DNA from 2 places in the Comamonas sp. AG1104 genome. Region 2 is predicted to be linked to the other one. Evidence: predicted binding sites of a transcription regulator. Region 2 holds the regulator's gene; the other holds the start of a gene.
What was found. Region 2 encodes HrcA, which represses chaperone genes, less so after heat shock. Its sites were predicted from a motif close to TTAGCACTCNNNNNNNNNGAGTGCTAA; they were not measured.
Positions count from the first base shown of each region.

Region 1: groES (co-chaperone GroES) is a predicted target of HrcA. The motif match lies at 4,817-4,843, and genes of this name have one in related genera.

Region 1 is NZ_QQAS01000002.1:201,704-213,274, forward strand. It holds gene DFO48_RS05525 (porin) at 47-1,141, shown strand; gene DFO48_RS05530 (porin) at 1,372-2,538, shown strand; gene groL (chaperonin GroEL) at 2,705-4,348, opposite strand; gene groES (co-chaperone GroES) at 4,442-4,732, opposite strand; gene DFO48_RS05545 (chemotaxis protein CheW) at 4,979-7,621, shown strand; gene DFO48_RS05550 (H-NS family nucleoid-associated regulatory protein) at 7,635-7,973, opposite strand; gene DFO48_RS05555 (GNAT family N-acetyltransferase) at 8,168-8,656, opposite strand; gene DFO48_RS05560 (bifunctional nicotinamide-nucleotide adenylyltransferase/Nudix hydroxylase) at 8,723-9,883, opposite strand; gene DFO48_RS05565 (NAD+ synthase) at 10,093-11,571, opposite strand, start outside.
Region 2 is NZ_QQAS01000002.1:388,731-400,301, reverse strand. It holds gene DFO48_RS06480 (FecR domain-containing protein) at 1-1,421, shown strand, start outside; gene DFO48_RS06475 (CHASE2 domain-containing protein) at 1,538-3,883, shown strand; tRNA gene DFO48_RS06470 (tRNA-Arg) at 3,937-4,013, opposite strand; tRNA gene DFO48_RS06465 (tRNA-Ile) at 4,130-4,206, opposite strand; gene hrcA (heat-inducible transcriptional repressor HrcA) at 4,259-5,266, opposite strand; gene DFO48_RS06455 (NAD kinase) at 5,296-6,195, shown strand; gene recN (DNA repair protein RecN) at 6,198-7,955, shown strand; gene rapZ (RNase adapter RapZ) at 7,960-8,883, shown strand; gene DFO48_RS06440 (winged helix-turn-helix domain-containing protein) at 8,913-9,596, shown strand; gene creC (two-component system sensor histidine kinase CreC) at 9,602-11,056, shown strand; gene creD (cell envelope integrity protein CreD) at 11,164-11,571, shown strand, end outside.

The DNA.
Region 1 (11,571 bases), 190 kb from region 2:
CTCTCCCATAGAACCGGCGCCCTTCTAAACCTTGGAGTAACTCGTAATGAAAAAATCTCTGATCGCCCTGGCAGTGCTGGCCGCTTCCGGCGCCGCAATGGCTCAATCTTCCGTGACCCTGTTTGGTATCGTTGATACTGGCGTGTCTTACGTCGACAACGCTGTCGGCAACAACGCCAAGTACGGCGTGCACAGCAGCGGCAACGCTACAAGCCGTCTGGGCCTGCGCGGTACTGAAGACCTGGGTGGCGGTCTGAAGGCTGGCTTCTGGCTGGAAGGCGAACTGGGTACTGACGACGGCAATGCTGCTCTGGGTGGTTTTAATTTCCGTCGTGAATCTACCGTGCGTCTGTCTGGCAACTTCGGTGAAGTTCGCCTGGGTCGTGAAACAACTCCCACTTTCCGCGCTGGTCTGAAGTATGACCTGTTCGGTGCTACCGGTATCGGTCAGAACATGGGCTATGCTGACTGGGCTGGCACTGGTATTGCTGACGGCAACACGATCCGTAAGGACAACATGCTGTCCTACTCTTCGCCTAACTTCAGCGGTTTCACCGCCAACATCAGCTATGCGTTTGATGAAAAGAAGGGTGCAACCATCTACGCAGGTACTCCTGACCAGATCACTCTGGGCGGAAAAGTTGGCCGTTACGTCGGTGGTAACGTTGGCTATGACAACGGTCCTCTGAGCGTGACTGCTGCCTACGGTACTTTGAGCTACGGTCAAGCTGGTGATCGTGACGAAATGTCCATCGGCGCTTCTTACAACTTTGGCGTGGCCAAGGTTGTGGGTAACGTTCAGCAGATCAAGTACAAGCCTGAGCAAGGTTCCAGCGCTAAGTTCAACAACTACCTGTTGGGCGTGTCCGCTCCTGTGGGTGGCGTTGGCGAAGTGAAGCTGCAGTACGCTATGTACGATCAAAAGGCTGATGACACCAAGGCTCACCAACTGTCCCTGGGCTATGTCCACAACCTGTCCAAGCGCACTGCTCTGTACGGTACCGTGGCTTACCTGAAGAACAAGGACGGCTCTTTCATGGCTCTGAACGCCAAGGGCGTTAGCAACCAAATCGGTCTGAAGGACAGCGGTGCTGCCCGCAACCAGACTGGCGTGCAAGTTGGTATCCGCCACGCTTTCTAATCAATTGCTGGCATAAGCCAGTAACTGCTTAAAAGCCAAAAGGCCTGTCGAAAGACAGGCCTTTTTTTATTTCTGGGGTTAAACCTGAAAGGGTGTTTGCTGAGAGGTTTGTCCCCAAAGGGAAAGGCCTGTGTTGCGCTTGTGCCAATGCGCGCGCGGTTGAGGAAAGCATTTCTAGAATGAATTTTCCACCAACTGTTTGCGAATTGAACTAAGAGAGAGGCAACACAATGACAACTTCGTTTGTGAAAAAAACTATAGCTGTAGCGATTCTGGGCGGCTTAGGGTCCATGGCATATGCACAAAGCAGCGTGCAACTGTATGGCATTGTGGATGCAGCGATTCGTCATACGACTAATGAGGGGCCGAATAAAAGCGGTCTGACAAAAATGATTGGTGGCGGCATGTCGGAGAGCCGCTGGGGTATCAATGTCAGGGAGGATCTGGGTGGAGGTTTGACTGCGATTGCCAATTTGGAAAATCGCTTTTGGACGGACTCCGGTTCTTCAAGCACGGCTCAACCATATTTTGCTCAATCATGGGTTGGTCTGCGCAGCAGTAGCTTTGGGCAGTTGACCTTGGGTCGTCAATACAACATGTTGTTTGACTTGGTGACGTCAACATATGCGTCATTTCCATATTCTCCATATATGGATGCATACAAGCCCGAAATTGGTATGGCAATGGGGGCGCGTGCGAATAATATGCTGAAGTACACGGCAGAGTTCGGGCCTGTTCGTGGCAGTATTCAATATTCTTTTGATGAGGGAGATACCTTTGCTAAAAAAGGTGTCTTTGCACCAGGTCTTAGTACAGGCCTAAAGACTGCGGGCGGCTATTTGCGTTATTCACAAAACGGAATATCTGCTGGCCTCGGTTATTTGAGCACAACGTTGCCAGGCGGAACCAAGGTCGATGCATGGACTTTAGGGGGCTCTTACAGAATGGGTAACTTGTACCTGATGACGGGCTATGCCCAGAATAAGCGCAAGGACAATAGCGGTGCGCCTATCGCATACCAAGCAACTGATATTGCTGTGCTTAATAACTTCTGGACGGGTAGTTCCAATGGTGGATTTGTTGCGGGAACTTCACCTTTGAATGCGGCAAATAAGCGAGAAATGATCAAGGTTGGCTTCGGTTATCAAGTCACCCCTCAATTGAATGCAGGGGTGCATTACTATCATGCCAAGCAAAGTGGCTCCAATGGCGGCATGTATAACGGTAAGGCCGATTTCATCATTGCCGTAGCGGACTATGCATTCTCCAAGCGAACCGATGCTTATTTTGCTGTTGATTACACGAAAACCAAGGGAGGAGCAGGTGTCGTTCTGGATGGGACCAATCAGGCTACTAAACGTACCGGTATCACTGTTGGTCTGCGCCACCGCTTCTAATTGTCATCAACTCATCTGAACGCAAAGCCAGCCAAATATATTGGCTGGCTTTTTATTGGCGGAAGCGCGCGTGCATATCAAGTGGATGTAAAAAAAGGCCGCAGATGCGGCCTTTTTGTTGTGAGCAAACCAGGTGGAGCAAACCACCCGGTCAGCAGCAGAGCAATTACATGCCCATGCCACCCATGCCGCCCATGCCGCCCATGTCGGGCATGGCAGGAGCTGCGTCAGCCTTGGGGGCTTCGGCGATCATGCACTCGGTGGTCAGCAGCAGGGAAGCCACGGAAGCGGCGTTCTGCAGAGCAGTGCGAGTCACCTTGGTGGGGTCCAGAATGCCCATTTCCAGCATGTCGCCGTAGGTGTCGTTGGCAGCGTTGAAGCCGTAGTTGCCGGAACCGTTCAGCACGGCGTTCACGACCACCGAGGGCTCGCCACCGGCGTTGGCCACGATTTCGCGCAGAGGGGCTTCGATGGCCTTCAGAACCAGCTTGATGCCGGCGTCTTGTTCGGCATTGCCGGTAGCCAGGGCGCCAACGGCTTGCTTGGCGCGCAGCAGGGCCACGCCACCGCCGGCCACGATGCCTTCTTCCACTGCAGCGCGGGTAGCGTGCAGGGCGTCTTCCACGCGGGCCTTCTTTTCCTTCATTTCGACTTCGGTGGCAGCGCCAACCTTGATCACGGCAACACCGCCGGCCAGCTTGGCCACGCGCTCTTGCAGCTTTTCACGGTCATAGTCGGAAGTGGCTTCTTCGATCTGGGCGCGGATTTGCTTGACGCGGGCTTCGATCTCAGCAGCTTGGCCAGCACCGTCGATGATGGTGGTGTTTTCCTTGCCGATTTCGACGCGTTGGGCCTGGCCCAGGTCTTCCAGGGTCACCTTGTCCAGCGACAGGCCCACTTCTTCAGCGATGACCTTGCCGCCGGTCAGGATGGCGATGTCTTCCAGCATGGCCTTGCGGCGGTCGCCGAAACCAGGTGCCTTCACAGCCACAACCTTCAGGATGCCGCGGATGGTGTTGACCACCAGAGTCGCCAGGGCTTCGCCTTCGACGTCTTCGGCAATGATCAGCAGGGGGCGGCCGGCCTTGGCCACAGCTTCCAGTGTGGGCAGCAGGTCGCGGATGTTGCTGATCTTCTTGTCGAACAGCAGAACGAAGGGGTTGTCCAGAACAGCGGCTTGCTTTTCGGGATTGTTGATGAAGTAGGGCGACAGGTAACCGCGGTCGAACTGCATGCCTTCGACGACGTCGAGTTCGTTATCCAGCGACTTGCCTTCTTCAACCGTGATCACGCCTTCCTTGCCGACCTTGTCCATCGCGTCAGCGATGATCTGGCCGATGGATTCGTCGGAGTTGGCGGAGATGGAGCCAACTTGAGCGATTTCCTTGGAAGTGGTGGTGGCCTTGGATTGCTTCTTCAGCTCTTCCACCAGGGCGGCGACAGCCTTGTCGATGCCGCGCTTCAGGTCCATGGGGTTCAGGCCGGCGGCCACGTACTTGGAGCCTTCGCGCACAATGGCTTGGGCCAGCACGGTAGCGGTGGTCGTGCCGTCACCAGCGATATCGTTGGTCTTGGAGGCCACTTCCTTCACGAGCTGTGCGCCCATGTTCTGCAGCTTGTCCTTGAGTTCGATTTCCTTGGCCACGGACACACCGTCCTTGGTCACGGTAGGGGCGCCGAAAGAGCGCTCCAGCACCACGTTGCGACCCTTGGGGCCCAGGGTAACCTTGACTGCGTTAGCCAGGATGTTCACGCCTTCAACCATGCGTGCACGGGCTTCACCACCGAAAACTACGTCTTTTGCTGCCATTTTTGGCTCCTAAAGAATGGGGTTCAATTGGGCTGCCAGCGCTTGTCAATCAGTCGCCGACAGCCATGAAGAGGGGGATGTGTTCGGGAAGGATTACTTCTCGACGACTGCGAACAGGTCGTCTTCCTTCATGACCAGCAGCTCGTCGCCGTGGATCTTCACGGTCTGGCCAGAGTACTTGCCGAACAGAACGCGGTCGCCGACCTTCACGTTCAGGGCGATCAGTTCGCCCTTGTCATTGCGCTTGCCGGGACCCACAGCCAGCACTTCGCCCTGGTCAGGCTTCTCGGTGGCAGCATCAGGGAGCACGATGCCCGAGGCTGTCTTGGTTTCGTTTTCGAGGCGCTTGACGATCACGCGATCGTGCAGGGGACGCAGGTTCATACCAACTCCTAAATACATCAACAAAGTTGAAACAAGACTTGCCAGCCATCCTGGCCGACATTCGGAATATCTAGGGTCAAGCTGTTAGCACTCAACCCCATTGAGTGCTAATAATAAGGCAATTTCCTGAGCTTTCAAGACCTCTCCCCGGCCGTTCGCAGGACAAATCTGTGAGGAAACAGGGTTTGTTCTTAGTCATGTGTAACGTGTTTTTACAAATAGGCCTGGCTTTTGCTCTGGCAGAACATGCCTCTAGAAACCATGACTGCCCCGGCGCAGCGCGCCCAGGATCTGCTGCAGACAGAAGTCTTCATTCCTCATATGCGCCAGGTCGGGCGCTGCGAGAGTTCGCTCAGGGAGCTGAATCTGATGTGGCGGCTCATAGAGTCCTCCGCCAAGATGAATTGCCCTCAGGAAGCGCAGGCCTTGCTGCCCATGATGGCCGCCACGCGTGGCGGCTTCGAGCGGCTGGAGCAGGACCTGGTGCAGTCCATGGTGATGCAGGCCGTGACGGGAGTGACGGTGGGGCTGGCCAGTCAGGCACAGCATCTGATCGATACCCTGGTGCGCAATCTCTACGAGCGCACGGCCGACGTGGGGTTTCTGGCGACCGACGCCATGCTGTGCCAGTTCATGGCCGCAGCGGATGGCGACGAGGCGGCCATCACCCAGCGTCTGCGTGCCTACCGCAGCAAGTACACGGTCTACGCGGACATTTTGCTGCTGGATGCCGAAGGCCAGGTGCGAGCGAGTGCTCGCGAGGGGAGTCAGGCCGCAGATCAGCCATGCCGGGATGCGTTGATTGCCCGCGCTCTGCAAAGCCAGGGCTTTGTGCAGAGCTTCGGTGCCACCGACCTGCTGCCGGGCCACGACAGTGGCTTGATCTATGCGCATCGCATGCTGCACCCTATCAACCGGCAAGCCATGGGCGTGCTGTGCCTGTGCTTTGACTTTGATGGCGAGATGCAAGGCATCTGGAGCGGACGAGACCAGGCTGACGGCAGTGGCGTACCTGAGGCGCAGACCAGCATCGCCCTGCTGCTTGATGAGCGGGGTCAGGTGCTGGCCAGCAGCGATCTGCACTGGATTGGTGTGGGTGCGAATGTGCGGCCTCACCGTGATGGTGCGAGCGCGCTGTATGTGCATGGAGGACGCACCTATCTGGTGCAGTCTGCGGCATCGGCAGGCTATCAGGGCTATATGGGCCCCCAAGGCTGGCGGGCGCAGATCATGACGCCACTGGAGCTGGCCTTTGGCCTCCAGTCGCAGGCAGGCCTGGATGGGCTGGATGCTGCGGTGACCCAGGGCCTGCTGGCGCACGCGCACCGTTTCTGCCCGCCCCTGCACGCGATCCACAGCGCGGCGGACACCATACGCCGTGTGGTCTGGAACGGGCGGGTGATGACGGCAGGCAAGCAGATGGACAACACGCGGCTGCAAGCCGTGCTGGAGCAGATTGGCGAGACGGGGGCGCGGACCAACGAGGTGTTCTCTCAATCCATTGATGCGCTCTATGGCACGGTGCTCAATACCGCACTGCGGGACAACAGCCTGTTGACCAGTCTGCTGGTGGATCTGCTCGATCGCAATCTCTACGAACGCGCCAATGACTGCCGCTGGTGGGCACTGACGCCGCAGCTGTCTGAATTGCTGGAGGCCCTGGCCCTGGGGGAAAGGGCTGGGGATCGAGTGAGTGAGGCGTGTGAGTTGCTCACCAGCATTCACGACCTCTATACGGTCTACCAGCAAATCATGGTCTATGACGCCCGCGGCAAAGTCGTGGCCGTCAGCCAGAGAGGGCAGGCAGAGGGCCGGGAACTGCAGGGCAGCCATATAGAGGCTGACAGCCTGCACGAGGTCCTGGCACTGGAAGGGTCCCAGGCCTATCACGTGTCGCCATGGCGGCCCTGTGTGCAGCACGAGGGTGACGGCCCGACCTATGTCTATCACGCGGCCATACGCAACGCCGATGGCGTGGTGCTGGGCGGGATCGGCCTGGTGTTCCATGCACAGCGTGAATTCAAGGCCATGCTCGAGGGCGTGACCGGCGTTCAGGCAGCAGGTGCAGGCGGCAGGCGGGTGGCCTACCTGAACCGCTCGGGCCTGGTCATGTCTTCCTCGGATGTGCAGCTGCAGCCGGGCATGCGGCTGGATCTGCCGCCACAGATGCTGGCCCTGGCATCAGGCCAGAGCATGGCTCGCGCCATGGTGTATCAGGGCCAGTATTGCGTGGTGGCGATCACGGCGGGCAGCGGTTACAGGGAGTTCAAGCGCAGTGATGGCTATCGCGAAGAGGTACTGGCCTTGTCCGTGCAGGCGTTTGGCGCCGTGCAGGACGATGCGCTGGCGGCAGTCTCGCGCCGCAACACCAGGGTGCAAAGCCTGGCGGCGGCCAGCCAGGACAGTGCAGCCGGCATGGAGATGGCGACCTTTTTTGTGGGGCGCAGCGTGCTCGCCGTGGACGCGGCCTGCGTGCTCGAGGCCCAGAGTGCCTCGGCCATCGCTCCTGTTTCGGCCGGACGCTTGCCGCATTGCGTGGGCACGTTGGCGCGGCGCAGCCAGGGGGCTGTGGCCGGCTATGTCTGGGTCTTCGATCTGGGGGCGCTGCTTTTTGGCAAGCCCGTGACCAGGACGGCGCAAAGCCAGGTGATAGTGCTGGAGCACCAGGGGCTCAAGCTGGGCGTGCTGGTCAGCGATCTCGAAGGAGTGGTGCGATTCGAGAGCGGGCAGTTGCGACTGGCTCCTGCAATGGCGGGTGCGGCGGATCAACTGGTGGACCGCTTGATCCGGGCCAATGACGGCGATCTGCTCATCCAGTGCCTGAACGTGGCGGCCCTGGTGTGCATGCTCAAGACACCTCAGCCGGCGGAGCAGGGCGCTGGCGGCTGAGCGGCCCGGTAGCTTATTGAACCGGGAAGGGGTTTTTTTCGTCGCGCGGCGCGCTGAAGTCCACGCTGGGCGTGGTCTTGATCTCGTACTGGCTGCGGTCCTTGCTCTCGATCCACTTCGGAGGCTTGCCACGGCCGGTCCAGGTCGCGCCGCTTTCGGGGTCGTAGTACCTGGCCTCGACCTTTTTCTTTTCTTCAGGCCTCCAGGGGAAGACCTGCTGAGAGGTAAAGCCGAATGTGGCGATCAGTTGCTTGACGGTGGCCAGGGCTTCCTTGGCTTCGGTGCTGCGCGCTTCTTCGATGCGCTTGTCCAGCGCATTTTTCTGAGCGATGAGTTCTTGATAGCTTGGCATTCTGGATTCCAGAGATAGTGTGAAAGGTCAGCACTGATTGCCGCCTTTGTTATTGTTTTGCAAAACCATTCATTTTGGCGCAAGCGCGAATGCGCCGCATTGTTGATGTTGCGTACACTCAATCTGCAAAGGGGTGCACATCACTTCGAAGGGCTGCACACATCACTCTGGATGATCCGGCCTGCAGCTCAGGCCTATTTGTCGCCGGCGGCCATGGCCTGCAAGGCGGTGCCGGTCATGCGATAGCGGATCCACTCGGTCTGCGGCAGGGCTCCCAGGCTGTCATAGAACTTGATGGAGGGGGTGTTCCAGTCCAGGCAGCTCCATTCAAAGCGGCCGCAGTCCTTTTCCAGTGCAATCCGGGCCAGATGCTGGAGCAGGGTCTTGCCGGCGCCGTGGCCGCGTGCGTCAGGCGTGATGTACAGGTCTTCCAGATACAGGCCATGCTGGCCCTGCCAGGTGGAATAGTTGAAAAAGTACACGGCAAAGCCCACGGCCTTGCCCTCGATCTCGCAGATCAGGCCGAAAACGGCGGGGTTGGCACAGAACAGCGTGCGACGCACATGGTCGGGCGTGGCCTTGACCTCATGCTCGGCCTTTTCATAGATGGCGAGTTCACGCACAAAGTGCAGGATCAGGTCGATGTCTTGCTCGGTGGCGGGGCGAATATGGAGCTGGCTCATGGAATTGCAGGAAAAAGTAGCTCCAGCGCCTGATGGTCAAGCGCCTGGAGCTATGGTTTTGTTGTATCAGGCGACCTGGAGCTCGGGCTCGCTCTGAGCCAGAGTCACGGGCAGGAACTGGCACAGGATTTGGAAATGATCCTCGAAGAACTCGGCCTCCATGCGGGGCAGATCGGCAATCGGCACCCAGCGGGCAAGGGCGGCGTCGTCCGCGCCCTGTACCGGAGGCAGGCTGGGCTGCACGCCCAGATCCAGATAGTGCACATGGGTGATGGTACGCCCACGCAGGCTGCGGTCCGGGTGATCGAAGACCTGCACGGCCTGCAGGGCCGCCAGCAGATCGGCCTCGCTGATGGAGGAGCAGGTCTCTTCACGCAGCTCGCGCATGCAGGATTGCCAGAGGCTGTCACGCTGCTCGAGAAAGCCGCCGGGTAGCGCCCAGAGGCCCTGACCCGGCGCATGGCCGCGCTGGATCAGCAGTACCTGGTCCTGGCCCTTGGCACGGCAGCGCAGCAGCGCATCTACTGTGACGAACACCGGGGCATAGGGCGCCTTGGCCCAGGCCCGCTTGTAGTCCTGCAGCATATGCCATTCCTTTTGCAGGCGCAGATACAGCGGGGTCTGCGTCCAGCGGCGCAAAAAGTCCAGTGTGCTCTCGGGCATCTGGGAGGAAAGCCTGGCCAGGGCGGCATCCCTGGCTTCAGGCGAGGCGCCGCCTTCGCCAAAGAAGATTTCGCGCAGCGGAGTGGCGTCGAACTGACCCAGGCGCGGCAGGCTGATCAGCTCCCAGCCAGGAAAGCGGGCCAGATAGCTGCTGCTTGAGTCCTTGAAATGCCCGACCAGGGCCACGCTCGCGCCTTCGGGCACATGCGCTTGCACGGCTTCGCGCACGGCATGCACCCACAGTGGCTCGTTGTAATAGTCGCGCACGGGAACGCAGCGTACGCGCTCAGCATCCTCTTTCGATAGCGCATTGCGCAGCATCTGCGCTCGCTCCGGCCAGCTGAACGGGTTTTTGGGATTGGGTGCCTGCCAGGCGCTGCCCAGCACCACCACGACCTGGCGAGCCCGCTGCAGTGCGGCATGCAGCAAGGCCATATGGCCGTTGTGCAGAGGCTGGAAGCGACCGATCAGCACGGCAGTATGCAGGGGCACGGAGGTGGGCAGAGTCTCGGGTGCGGCGGCGATGACACGCTTGCTGGAGGTGTTGGGACTGGCTTGAGGCATGAGAGCGAAACCCGTACAGAAATCAGCGCCCGCAAGGGCAAATTTGGATAAAGACTGAGCTGATCGCTTACCAGGTAAGCACAATAAGCTCACTTTTTTTGAATGGCTAATCCGTCCTGGCACAGCGAAGTCGGCGCAGCAAAGGCCCTGGCGGCATCAGCGCAGCGGCCGGGCTTTGCCGTCAGATATCGAGCAGGTGCCGGACATTGCTACTCGTAGTGTGCCGCAATCGGCATCTGCCGGCCCGTGCCAAAGGCCCGTGGGCGTACTCTGAGCATGGGCGGAGCCTGGCGGCGCTTGTATTCGCTGCGGAACACCAGCTTCTGTACGCGGGCAATGGTCTCGGGCCCGCCTGCTTCGGCGCGCAGCCTGGTCACAAAGGCGGCGGCCTGCGCATATTCCTTGCTGGACAGATGCTGGCCCTCGATATGCCATTTGAGAATCTCGTCGAGCACGGCATAGGGCGGCAGGCTGTCCTCGTCCTTCTGGCCGGGAGCCAGCTCGGCCGAGGGCGGCTTGTCGATGATGGCCTGGGGGATCAGCTCGCGGCCCGCATGTTGGTTGATATGGCGCGACAGCTCGAAGACCTCGGTCTTGTACAGATCGCCGAGCAGGCCCAGACCTCCGTTGGTGTCGCCATACAGGGTGCAGTAGCCCACCGAGACTTCGGACTTGTTACCTGTGGTCAGCAGCAGATGGCCGAAGGCGTTGGAGAACTCCATCAGCGTGGTGCCGCGTGCGCGGGCCTGCAGATTCTCCAGCGCCAGGCCCTTGAGCGGTTCGCCAAAGCTGGCCTCGAACTGGCGTGCATAGGTGGTGACCAGCTCCTTGATGGGGTGCTCGTACAGTCTGATGCCCAGATTGCGGCACAGCAGCACCGAGTCGTCGACCGAGCCCGCCGAGGAATAGCTGGACGGCATGGTGATGCCGACCACATTCTCCGCCCCCAGCGCATCGACGGCCAGGGCCAGCGTCAATGCCGAATCGATGCCGCCCGAGCTGCCGACTACCACCTGCTGGAAACCGCAGCGGCGCGCATAGTCGCGCAGGCCCAGCACGATCTGCTGGCGGTAGAACTCCATGGTGGCCAGGCCTTGCGCCGGCACGGCAGGCAAGGTCTGGCCGTCGCAGGCCTGAAACCGGCCCTGCGCATTCAGCTCCAGCGTGCAGACATCTTCCTCGAAGCGCCTGGCTTCAAACACCAGCCCCGCCTCGGGCTCCACGGCAAACGAGGCGCCGTCGAACACGATCTGATCCTGGCCGCCGATCTGGTTGATGTAGAGGATGGCCAGCTTGTGGCGTGCCGCTGCCTGGGTGAAGACCTCGTGGCGCTGCTCGCGCTTGCCCAGGTGGCTGGGGCTGGCGTTGATGCTGATGACCAGATCGGGGGCCGCATCGCCCATGCGTACAAAGGGGTTGGTGGCGTAGTCGGCGCCCTGGTCGTTCCAGCCGTCCTCGCAGACCAGAAAGCCCACCTGGCAGTTGCCCACGCGCAGCACCTTGGCCGTGTCGGCTCCGGGCTCGAAGTGGCGGCGCTCGTCGAAGATGTTGTAGGTGGGCAGCAGTTGCTTGTCGTACTGCAGGCGAATCTGTCCGTTCTTGAGTACCAGCAGGCTGTTGTGCAGCGGTTTGCCGGGGCCATCGTGGCGCGTGGGTGCGCCCACGACCCAGTGCAGATCGGGAAACTG
Region 2 (11,571 bases):
TGCAGGGCGATGTGCAAAGCACACGCTCTGTGAGCCATCTCGCAGACTCCGTCAACGCGCCGCCGCAGCCTGTGCAAAAAGGCCAGCTGCTACAGGAGGGCGATTCGCTGCAGGTTCCCGCCAACGCCTTTGTCTCTGTGCGCCTGGCAGATGGCTCACTGGTGCGCGTGCAGTCCGAATCCGATGTCGAGCTGCGCCAGATGCGCCGCAAAGGCCGAGCCGGCACTCTGCAGTCCGTCATCGATCTGCGCGAAGGCGCGATTGAAGCAAAAGTGTCCAGACAGACCAATGGCGAGCGCCGCTTCGAAGTGCGCACCCCGGCGGCCTCGACCAGCGTGCGCGGCACCCAGTTTCTGGTAATGAGCGATGACGAGGGCCGCACGGCTGCTGCCGTCGACGAAGGCTCGGTCGCCGTACAGACGGGCCAGCCCTCAGCCTTGCTGAGGCCAGGTCAAGGTCTGTCCGTTTCCGCCAACGGCCAGATCGGCAGACCCACCGCCATGCTGGAGGCTCCCGATATTGCGGCCTGGCCCTCTCTTGTCGAAGACGCCAGCTGGGTCAGCCTGCCCCTGCCTGCCATGGCTGGTGCCGTGCGTTACCAAGTGCTGCTGGCTCAGGACAGGGAGCTGACCCAGATCGTGCGCGGCGGCATGTTCACCCGGTCACCTGCACGCCTGACGGGAGTGGAAGACGGCAGCTACATTGCGGCCATTCGCGCCATTGACGCCAACGGCATTCCTGGCAAGCGCAGCCTGCAGGCATTGCGCATCAAAGCTCATCCGGTGCCGCCACTCTATGAGTCTCCAGCACCTGAAGCCACCATCGGACAGGGCCAGCAAGGCCTGCAATGCACCCAGGTGGCGGAGGCCTCGGCCTACCGCATCCAGGTAGCTGCCGCCGACGGCAGCTTTGCCCAGCCGCTCATCGACGCCAACGACCTCAAGGACTGCGCCCTGCCTGCCGAGGCGCTGGCCAGGCTGCCTGTCGGCGAGTACCTGTGGCGCGTGGGCAGCATCCGCACGCTGGGCAACGGCCAGCCGGATGCGGGCCCCTTTGCCCCCCCTCAAAAGATGAAACTGGCCCTGGCACCCAAATCGCCCGAGCTGCAGATCGGCGGCGCGCCCGGCGAAGGCAGCAGCCATATTCACTGGGCAGGTGAAGAGGGTCAACGCTACCGCATCGTGGTGGCCAGCGACGCCGGTTTTACGGCACCCCTGATCGACATCTGGGTGACCCAGCCTCAGTGGAGCACGCAGGACCTGCCTCCTGGCACCTACTATCTGCAGATGCAGGTTGAGGACGCCAACGGCCTGCGCAGCAATCTCTCTGCCGCGCGCCAATTCCAGACCGGCAACTGGGTGACCTCGTCCGAGGGGCAGACGATGACTTCCGGCGACGGTTCACGCCTGATGCGCCAGTAAAAACAATAGCTGCCAGCGCTTGAATTCCATGAAACTTCATAGGATTCATATCTTGATCGCTTATATAGCAGGCGCTGGTAGCTATGGTTTTATGTGCTTCTCACCGAATCGCCCATATGGTTGAAGCACCCAACCTGCGCAAAAGCCGCTTGCAGAACCTGCGCCTGAGCTGGCTGCTGCTCAGCACTTTCCTGCTCGGCATGACCTGGTGGCTCAGCGGCCCGGGGCAGCTGGCACGTCTCAACGGCATTATTCAGGACACCTCGGCCTGGCTGCACCAGCGTCCTGCCTCGCCCGATGTTGTCATCGTGGCCATCGACGATGACAGTATCGACAGCATAGGCCGCTGGCCCTGGCGGCGTGCACTGCACGCCGCCGTGCTGGAGCGCATCACCCAAGGCCAGCCTCGCGCCATCGGCATGGATGTGGTCTTCAGCGAGGAAGACTGGGATTACCCCGGAGACGATCTGCTGCTGCAACGAGCATTGCAAAAAAGCGGCAATGTAGTGCTGCCCGTCACGCGCGCCGCGCAAAGCGCTGCCACCACTCCTTTACAGAGCCTTGCCAGCGAGGCTGCTGCTCTGGGCCACACCCAGATGCCTGTGGATGCCGACGGTGTGGTGCGACGCTTTTATGCGCAGGAAGGCAAGGCCGGCCAGCTCTGGTGGCATATGGCGCTGAGCCTGTACTGCGTGGGCCAGACCACCCGCCCCTGCCAGCCATCTGCCCCATCTCCAGCAGAGCCGGTTGCAGCCAACTCCTGGCAAAGGCTGCAGCCCCAGTTCATCGCTTTTGCCCGAGCTTCGCGGGACCGCCAGAACAGCCTGGGCTCGCCGTTCACCACCTACTCCTATATCGACATCCTGCGCGGCAATATCCCAGCGGTCGCTTTTCGCGGCAAATACGTGCTGATTGGAGCCACTGCCGCAGGTCTTGGCGAAAAATTCACAGCCCCCATCGGCTTTGATGCGCGCCTGATCTCGAATGTGGAAATGCTGGGCCATGTGCTCAACGGCATCCTTCAGGACACACATCTGGAGCCAGCCTCTGCCACGCTCAACCGCAGCCTCAATCTGTTGCCCGTGCTGCTGGGCCTGCTGGCTCTGGCCTGGCTCGGCCCTTCTGGCGGGCTGATTTCCAGCATCCTGCTGGCCTTGCTCAGTCTGTCGATAGCCGGTTTGGCACCACGTTGGGGCCATGTGCAGACAGCCCCCGCTGCGGCACTGCTGAGCCTGTCGCTTGCCTACCCGCTCTGGAGCTGGCTGCGCCTGCGCGCCGCCACACGCTTTCTGGCTCTGGAGCTGCGCGATCTGCAAGGCCAGGTCCTGCCCGCGCCCTCGCTCAAGAGCGATGCATTCGATCAGCGGATCGACGCTGTGGAGCAAGCCTCGCGCCAGCTGCGCGCATTGCATCATTTCGTCAGCGAAAGCCTGCGCCAGCTTCCCTCGGCCACTTTTGTCTGCGACCGCGAAGGACTGCTGCTGCTTGCCAACACGGCCGCGCACCGCTATATCGAAAGCCTGGGGCACAAACTCCAGCAGGGCGACGATCTGGTCGCCCTGCTCCACGGCCTGAACAGCGCCAGCAGCGACGGCGGCCGCGCTGCCAGCAGCACACCACTGCTCACGCACAGTGCATTGCAGCAAGCCACTCTGTCACGCCAGAGCGAAGGACGCGACACCCAGGGCCGCCACTTGATGTTGCTGAGCCAGAGCTTCGAGGCGCCGCCCACCACGGGCTGGCTCATCACCCTGGTCGACATCAGCGACCTGCGCAGTGCACAGGCCCAGCGCGACCAGGCCATGCAGTTCATCTCCCACGATATCCGTGCCCCGATAGGCTCCATCATCACATTGCTGGAGATGCAGCGCACAGGCAAGCGCATCGAGTCGCAAGATGCACTGCTTGACCGCATTGAGGGCTATGCCCAGTCGTCTCTTGAGCTGGCAGACGATTTCGTGCATCTGGCCAGAGCCCAGCAACAGCAATACCGCAGCGAGGTCCTGGATCTGGGTCTGCTGGCGGATCAGGCCGTCTCGGATTGCTGGACCCTTGCCCAGCAGCAGAACATGCAACTGGCGTTCGAGCTGCCGGATGCCGAAGCCTGCGTGCATGGCGACCCCGGTCTGCTGCACCGCGCCGTCATCAATTTGCTGACCAATGCCATCAAGTACGGCAAGCCGCAAGATACCGATGCCAGCGCCCTTGTGGAAATCCGTATTGCTGAGCAAGGCAGCCGATGGGGCATTGCAGTGCGCGATCACGGCCCCGGCATGGATGAGGAGTCGCTGACCAGGCTCAGCCAGCCCTTCGAGCGCCTGCAGCAGCACCAGCGCATGGATGGCGTGGGCCTGGGCCTGGCCTTCACGCGCACCGTGGCACAGCGTCATGGCGGCAGCCTGCAGATAAGCAGCCAGCTGGGCCAAGGCAGCAGCTTCACATTGCTGATACCCAAAGCCTGAGCCCAGAAACGAAAAAGCCTCAGAACTTTTCAGTTCTGAGGCTTGACGTTTTTTGGTGCGGCTGGCAGGAATCGAACCCACGACCCCTTGGTTCGTAGCCAAGTACTCTATCCAGCTGAGCTACAGCCGCAACAGGGTTGTATTCTAGCAGTGCAAAAACGGCTCTCTGACCAAATCGACAACTTTTTCGCGTTCATACAAAGAAAAAGCCTGCCATCGATGAAGACGGCAGGCTTTCATGCAGCTTGGTAGGGCGTGGCGGACTTGAACCGACGACCAAAGGATTATGAGTCCTCTGCTCTAACCAACTGAGCTAACGCCCCAACACTGACAACAGCCGTGGCTGCCACCAGAAAAACTTCGCCATTGTAGGGCCTAACGCTTGTGGCTCAGAGCATTGCTCACCAGTTTGGATGTGATATCGACAATCTGGATCATCTTGTCGTAGTGCATGCGCGTGGGGCCGATGACCCCCAAGGTACCGACCACCTTGCCGTCGAGTTCATAGGGAGCACTCACTACGGACAGATCTTCAAACGGTACGGTCTGGCTCTCGCCGCCGATATAGATGCGCACGCCATCGGCCTGATTGGAGAAGTCCAGCAACCTGAGGATTTGCGTTTTCTGCTCGAACAGGTCGAAAGCGCGGCGCAGATTGCCCATGTCGCTGGAAAAATCGCTCACGGACAGCAGATTGCGCTCGCCGGCGATCACCACATCCTCGCGATCATGGTTGCTCATGACCTCAGTGCCTACATTCACCGCCGCCTGCATGAGGCTGGCAACCTGACCCCGCAATTGCTCCACCTCGGTTTGCAGCCGCGAGCGCACCTCCTCCATTGTCAAACCGGCGTAATGGTGATTGAGGAAATTCGAGGCTTCTATCAGTTGCGAGGACTCGTAATCCACATCCGTGAAGATCACACGGTTTTGCACATCGCCTTCGGGCGAGACGATGATGACCAGAAAGCGCCGCTCCGACAGGCGCACGAACTCGATATGCTTGAAGACGGAGCTGCGACGCGGCACCATGACCACACCCACGAACTGGGAGAGGTTGGATAGCAGATTGGCCGCATTGGCAATCACCTTCTGCGGCTGTTCAGGCATCAGGCCGGGCGTTACAAGATCGCTGCGATCCACTGTCAGCATGGTGTCGACAAACAGGCGGTATCCCCTGGCTGTCGGCACGCGGCCTGCCGATGTGTGAGGGCTGATGATCAGACCCATCTCTTCCAGGTCGGCCATCACATTGCGTATGGTGGCAGGCGACAATTCAAGCCCGGATGCACGTGAAAGAGTGCGCGAGCCGACTGGTTGACCGTCAGCGATGTAACGCTCGATCAGCGCTTTGAGCAATAACTTGGCACGTTCGTCGAGCATGATTTCATTTTAATGATGTAATTTCCCAGATGACATCCACGTTCCACCATATTGCCCTGATCGGCAAGTACCACACACCCGCAGCAGGCGTTCCGTCCGATGCAGCCAGCGAAGCGCTGCAACGGATTGCCGGTTACGTGCGCAGCCTGGGTTGTGAGGTGATTCTGGATACCCAGTCCGCCATCTACGCGGGCCTGCCCGATTACCCGAGCATGGACGTGGACGGCCTGGGAAGGCATTGCGACCTCGGCCTGGTGGTGGGCGGCGACGGCACCATGCTGGGCGTGTGCCGCCATCTGGCGCGCTATGGCACGCCGCTGGTCGGCATCAACCAGGGGCGCCTGGGTTTTGTCACCGATATCGCCCTGGATGAATTCGAAGCCTCCATCACGCCCATACTGCAGGGCGAGTACGAGGAAGACGAACGCACCCTGATGAATGCTCGCGTCATGCGCGACGGCCAGTGCGTGTTTGAAGCCCAGGCCATGAATGATGTGGTGGTCAACCGTGGCTCGACCTCGGGCATGGTGGAGCTGCGCATTGAGGTCGGCGGCAGCTTTGTCTCCAACCAGCGCGCGGACGGCTTGATCGTAGCCACCCCCACGGGCTCCACCGCCTATGCGCTATCGGCCGGCGGCCCCATGCTGCACCCTTCGATTCCGGCCTGGGTGATGGTGCCCATAGCGCCGCACAACCTCTCCAATCGCCCCATCGTGCTCTCCGACGCCCAGGAAGTGACTATCGAGGTGGTGGGCGGCCGAGGCGACGCCAGCGCGAACTTTGACATGCAGTCACTGAAATCGCTGCAGCATGGCGACCGCATCCTGGTGACGCGCGCCGATCACAGCGTGCACTTTCTGCACCCCAAGGGCTGGAATTACTTCGACACCCTGCGCAAAAAGCTGGGCTGGAACGAGGGAGGCGTCTGACCATGGCCTTGAAGCGCATCGTCCTGCGGGACTTTGTGATTGTCCAGTCACTCGATCTGGACTGGCAGACCGGCTTCACGGTGCTGACCGGCGAAACCGGGGCCGGCAAATCCATCATGCTCGACGCTCTGCAACTGGTGCTGGGCGCACGAGCCGATGCACAGGTGGTGCGCGAAGGCTGCCCTCAGGCCGATATTTGCGCAGAGTTCGATTGCCCACCCCATCTTCATGAGTGGCTGGAAGAGTCGGGTTTTGCGCAGGAACAGGATTTGCTGCTGCGCCGCGTCATTGACAGCCTGGGCCGCAGCCGTGCCTGGATCAACGGATCGCCCGCCACGGCCACGCAGCTGCGCCATCTGGGCGATCAGCTGATCGACATTCACGGCCAGCATGCCTGGCAAAGCCTGACCCGCCCGGACGCAGCACGCGCCATGCTGGATACCTACGGCGGCATTGAAACGACCCAGCTCAAATCGCTTTGGCAGGACTGGCGCCAGAATCATCAGGCTCTGGAGCAGGCGCTCTCGGCCCAGGACAATCTGCAGCGCGAACGAGAGCGCCTGCAATGGCAGATTTCCGAACTGGACAAGCTGTCGCCGCACGCCGAAGAGTGGGATGAGCTCAATGCCCAGCACACACGTCTGTCACACGCGCAGACCCTGATGGACTCGGCCCAGTCCTGCCTGCAACTGCTGGAGGATGACGATGCGGGAGCGGCCACCCCCTTGGGCAGGGCCCACCACATGCTGCAGGACCAGGAGCACCTTGAGCCCGAGTTTCAGAGCATTGCCGACGTACTGGGCTCCTGTGTGGCCCAGTTGCACGATGCCCGTCACTCGCTGCAGGCCTATCTGCGCCGCGCCGATCTGGACCCCGAGCTGCTGGCCGATCTCGATGAACGTCTGTCGCTGTGGATGCAGCTGGCGCGCCGCTACAAGCGCACGCCCGAGGACTTGCCCGCCCTGCTCGAAGGCTGGAGACAGGAGCTGCACCAACTGGATGCTGCCGTCGATGTGGAGGGGCTGCGCGCCAAAGAGCAGGCCGCCCACCTCAGATATCAGGCCGAGGCGCGCAAAATCTCGCAGCAGCGCACCCTGGCAGCACCACGCCTGTCGCGCGCCATCACCCAGTCCATGCAAAGTCTGGGCATGAAGGGCGGCCGTTTTGAGGTGCAGCTGGAGCATGCCGATGCAGCCAGTCCCGCCGGCATGGACAGCATCACTTTTCTGGTTGCAGGCCATACCGGCGCCACGCCCAAACCCGTTGCCAAGGTGGCATCGGGCGGCGAGTTGTCACGTATCTCGCTGGCCATTGCCGTGACCACCAGCGAACTGGGCCAGGCCGGAACCCTGATCTTTGACGAGGTGGACTCCGGCGTGGGTGGAGCGGTGGCCGAAACCGTGGGCCGCCTCATGCACTCGCTCGGCGATTCGCGCCAAGTGCTGGCCGTCACTCACCTGCCCCAGGTCGCTGCCTATGCAGACCAGCACTACCGGGTGACCAAGCGCCCCAAGTCAAACACCACCATCAGCAGCGTGGACCCGCTGGCGGGCGAGGAGCGCGAGATGGAGATGGCCCGCATGCTGGGCGGCGAGCACCTGTCCGAAGCAACCATGGCCCATGCCAGAGAAATGCTGGCCATGGCAAGATTGCCTGCAAAGCAGGTCGCAAGCATCGCCCTGCGCCCATCGGGCACCCAGGCCCGAAATGCCAAGGCCAGCACTACAGCACGCAAAAGCGGCAAAGTCAGAGGAGTTTGAAATCATGTCCATGGAGATTGTTCTGATCAGCGGCATGTCCGGATCGGGCAAATCCGTTGCGCTGCATGCGCTGGAGGATGCTGGCTACTACTGCGTCGACAACCTGCCCCCGGAACTGCTGCAATCCTTTGTGGAGCTCAAGCTCAACCATCAGGACGAGAAAGTGGCCATCGCCATGGATGCACGCAGCGCCAAGGGCCTGCCTCAGCTGCCTGACCAGCTGCGTCGCCTGAAAAAGCAGGGGCTGATGCCACGCATGATTTTTCTCGATGCCGACAGCAGTACTCTGATCAGGCGCTTTTCGGAAACCCGCAGACGCCACCCTCTGTCTCCGGGCTCCCAGACGAACGAGCGCCAGGCACTGGAGCTCGATATTGAAAAGGAGCGCGAGCTGCTGGGCCTGCTGCGCGACCGCTCCATCGTCATCGACACAGGCGACCTCAAGTCGGCGCAGCTGCAAAGCTATATCAAGCAGATCATCGAAGCACCCACAGGGCAGATGACGCTGATGTTCCAGTCCTTTGGGTTCAAGCACAGCATGCCCACAGACTCTGACTATGTGTTTGACGTGCGCATGCTGCCCAATCCCTTCTACGACAATGAACTGCGTGCCTTGACGGGCCTGGACAAGCCGGTTGCCGACTATCTGGGCGCCTTGCCCGAGGTGCAGCAGATGCAACTGGATATACAGCAGTTCCTCGAACGCTGGCTGCCGCTGCTGGCCAGAGATCACCGCAGCTATGTCACCGTGGGCATAGGCTGCACGGGCGGGCAGCACCGCTCGGTCTTTCTCGTCGAAGCCCTGGCCAAGCATTTCGAGAAGCACTGGCCCACCGTGCGCCGCCACCGATCACTGGATTTTCGTGACAAATTCATCCAGGTCTCGCAGCAGTTTCTGGCCCCGGACGCCATCCAGCCGATCAGCTGAACCGCATGCTCAGCCCTCAGACGTCAGCCATGCAGGTGCTGCTGCTCGAAGACGACCCGGCCATTGCAAGAACGATTTGCTACGCTCTGGAGCGCGAGGGCATAGCCGTCACCCACAGCCTGCTGATTGCCGATGCGCGTCAGCAGTGGAGCAGGACAGCGTTTGATGTACTGCTCATGGATGTGGGCCTGCCCGACGGCAACGGCCTGGACTGGTGCCGCGAGCTGCGCTCTGCCGGCTCCATTGTTCCGGTACTGGTGCTCAGTGCCAGAGGCGAGGAGATGGACAAGGTTCTGGGCCTGGAACTGGGCGCGGACGACTATCTGACCAAGCCCTTCAGCCCCCGCGAGCTGCTGGCGCGCACCCGAGCCCTGCTGCGTCGCTCCAGGCAATTTCAGCCTGCAGCGACCGCCCAGCTTGCGAAAGCACTGCAAATAGATGAGCAAGGACAACGAGCTCTGATCCACAGCAAGGCGCTGGATCTGACCAGGCGCGAATATCAGCTGCTGCAGAGCCTGGTCAACGCGGCAGGCCGTATCCTGAGCCGCGACGCCTTGCTGGAGCAAATCTGGGGGCTGGACAGCGAGAGCACGGACCGCACGGTGGATACCCACATCAAGACCCTGCGCGCCAAACTGCGCGAGCGTTTGCCCGATCAGGAGCTCATCGTCACCCACCGCGGTCTGGGCTATAGCCTGAACCAGCCCGGATAGCCGGTATGCGTCTGGGCCTGCGCCTCTTCTTTGCCTTCTTCCTGATCAACGGTCTGGCCGCCTTTTTCGTGCTGCGCGTCTTCATGGTGGAGATCAAGCCCAGCGTGCGCAAGGTGACCGAGGACACGCTGGTGGAGACCGCCTATGCGCTTGCCACACTGGCCAGTGCCGACATGGAAAAAGGTCGGCTGCAAGCCGGTGCGGACAGCACGTTTGCTGCTCAGCTTCAGGGCTACACACAAAAGCCGATACAGGCCTGGATCTGGGACACACGCAAGACCACGCTGGATCTGCGCATCACCGTCACCGACGCCCGGGGTATGGTGCTGTTCGACTCCCAGGGCAGGGACCAGGGCGCCGACTACTCGCGCTGGCGCGATGTCTATCTGACGCTGCGCGGTGAATATGGCGCACGCACCACGCGCGCCGTCAAGGAGGACGAATCCAGCAGCGTCATGTATGTCTCCGCGCCCATCATGGTGGACGGCCAGATTGCCGGGGTGCTGACCGCCTCCAAGCCCTCCAGCTCGGTACAGAAAATCGTCGACGGCGCGGAGCAGAAGATTCTGCGCGGCGGCCTGCTGTTTGTGCTGTTGTCCGCCGGTGTGGGCTGTGCCGTGACCTGGTGGTTCGTGCTTCACGTGCGCCGGCTGCGCAACTATGCGCAGCATGTACAGGCCCCCACCCTCAACGAGTCTGCCCATCCCGCACAGGCCTCTGCTCCTGCGGCCATACCCGACATGCCCGGCGAGCTCGGCGAGCTGGCCCAGGCCATGGACAATATGCGCAAGCGCCTGGAAGGGCGCGACTATATCGAGGGCTATGTACGCGCCCTGACCCACGAACTCAAAAGCCCGGTGGCCGCCATACGCGGCGCGGGCGAGTTGCTGCAGGAAGAGCTGCCGCCCCAGGACCGGGCCATGTTTGCCAGACAGGTGGTGGAGCAGAGCCTGCGCCTGCAGAACCTGATCGACCAGCTGCTGCAGCTCAGCCGTCTGGAGCAGCGCCAGCAACTGGACACCAGCCATGACTGCAGCCTGATGGAATGTGCCCGGCAAGCCATGGCCTCCCTGCAAAGCCATGCAGAGCAACGCGGCATGACCATGCGCCTGAGTGGCGTGGACAGCAGCGGCCCCTGGGAGCCCGGCCTGGTCACCCTGGCCATCAGCAATCTGCTGCAGAACGCCCTGGATTTCTCTGCAGAGAACAGCGTGATCGAGCTTGAGCTGGCTCCGCACCGCATCACCGTCAGTGATCAGGGCCCAGGTGTTGCCGAGCCCTTGCTGGCCCGCCTGGGCGAGCGCTTCTTCACGACCCCCAGACCCAACGGAGAGCGTAGCGGCACCGGGCTGGGCCTGTCCATCGTCACCCGCATCATGCATCTTCATGGCGGCAGCATGCAGGTACGCAATCGTCACCCCGGCCTTGTCGTGACACTGGATTTCGCTCCCCAAAGCTGAGCAACCAAGGCTTTCGGCCAGGACTTCACACCCGCTTCACAGACTTCATTGCGTCCACACAGTCGCTGCCGACACTGCGTCCTGAAACCCCTCATTCAGGAGCACGCATGAAAAACCGACTGCTGTTCAAGACAGTCTCACTGCTGATCGTTCTGGCCTTGCTCATGGCCGGCCTGTCCATGATTCAGGATGTGGTGAAAGACCGCATCCGCAACCGCGACTACGCCGTGCAAAGCGTGGTCTCCAGCCTGGCCGGCACGCAGACGCTGATTGGTCCTGCCCTGGTGCAGAACTGCACGGAGACAACCAGCACGACCAACGGCAAGAAAATCGAATACAGCACCCGGGAATTCCAGCGCATGCTGCTGCCCGACACGCTCAACCACGACGCCAATGCCAAGATGGAAGAGCGCTCGCGCGGCCTGCACCATATCAACACCTATGTGCTGCACGACCAGATATCAGCCGGTTTTGCCAACGCCGCGCAGTATGCGGAGCTGCCCAAGCCCAGCGAG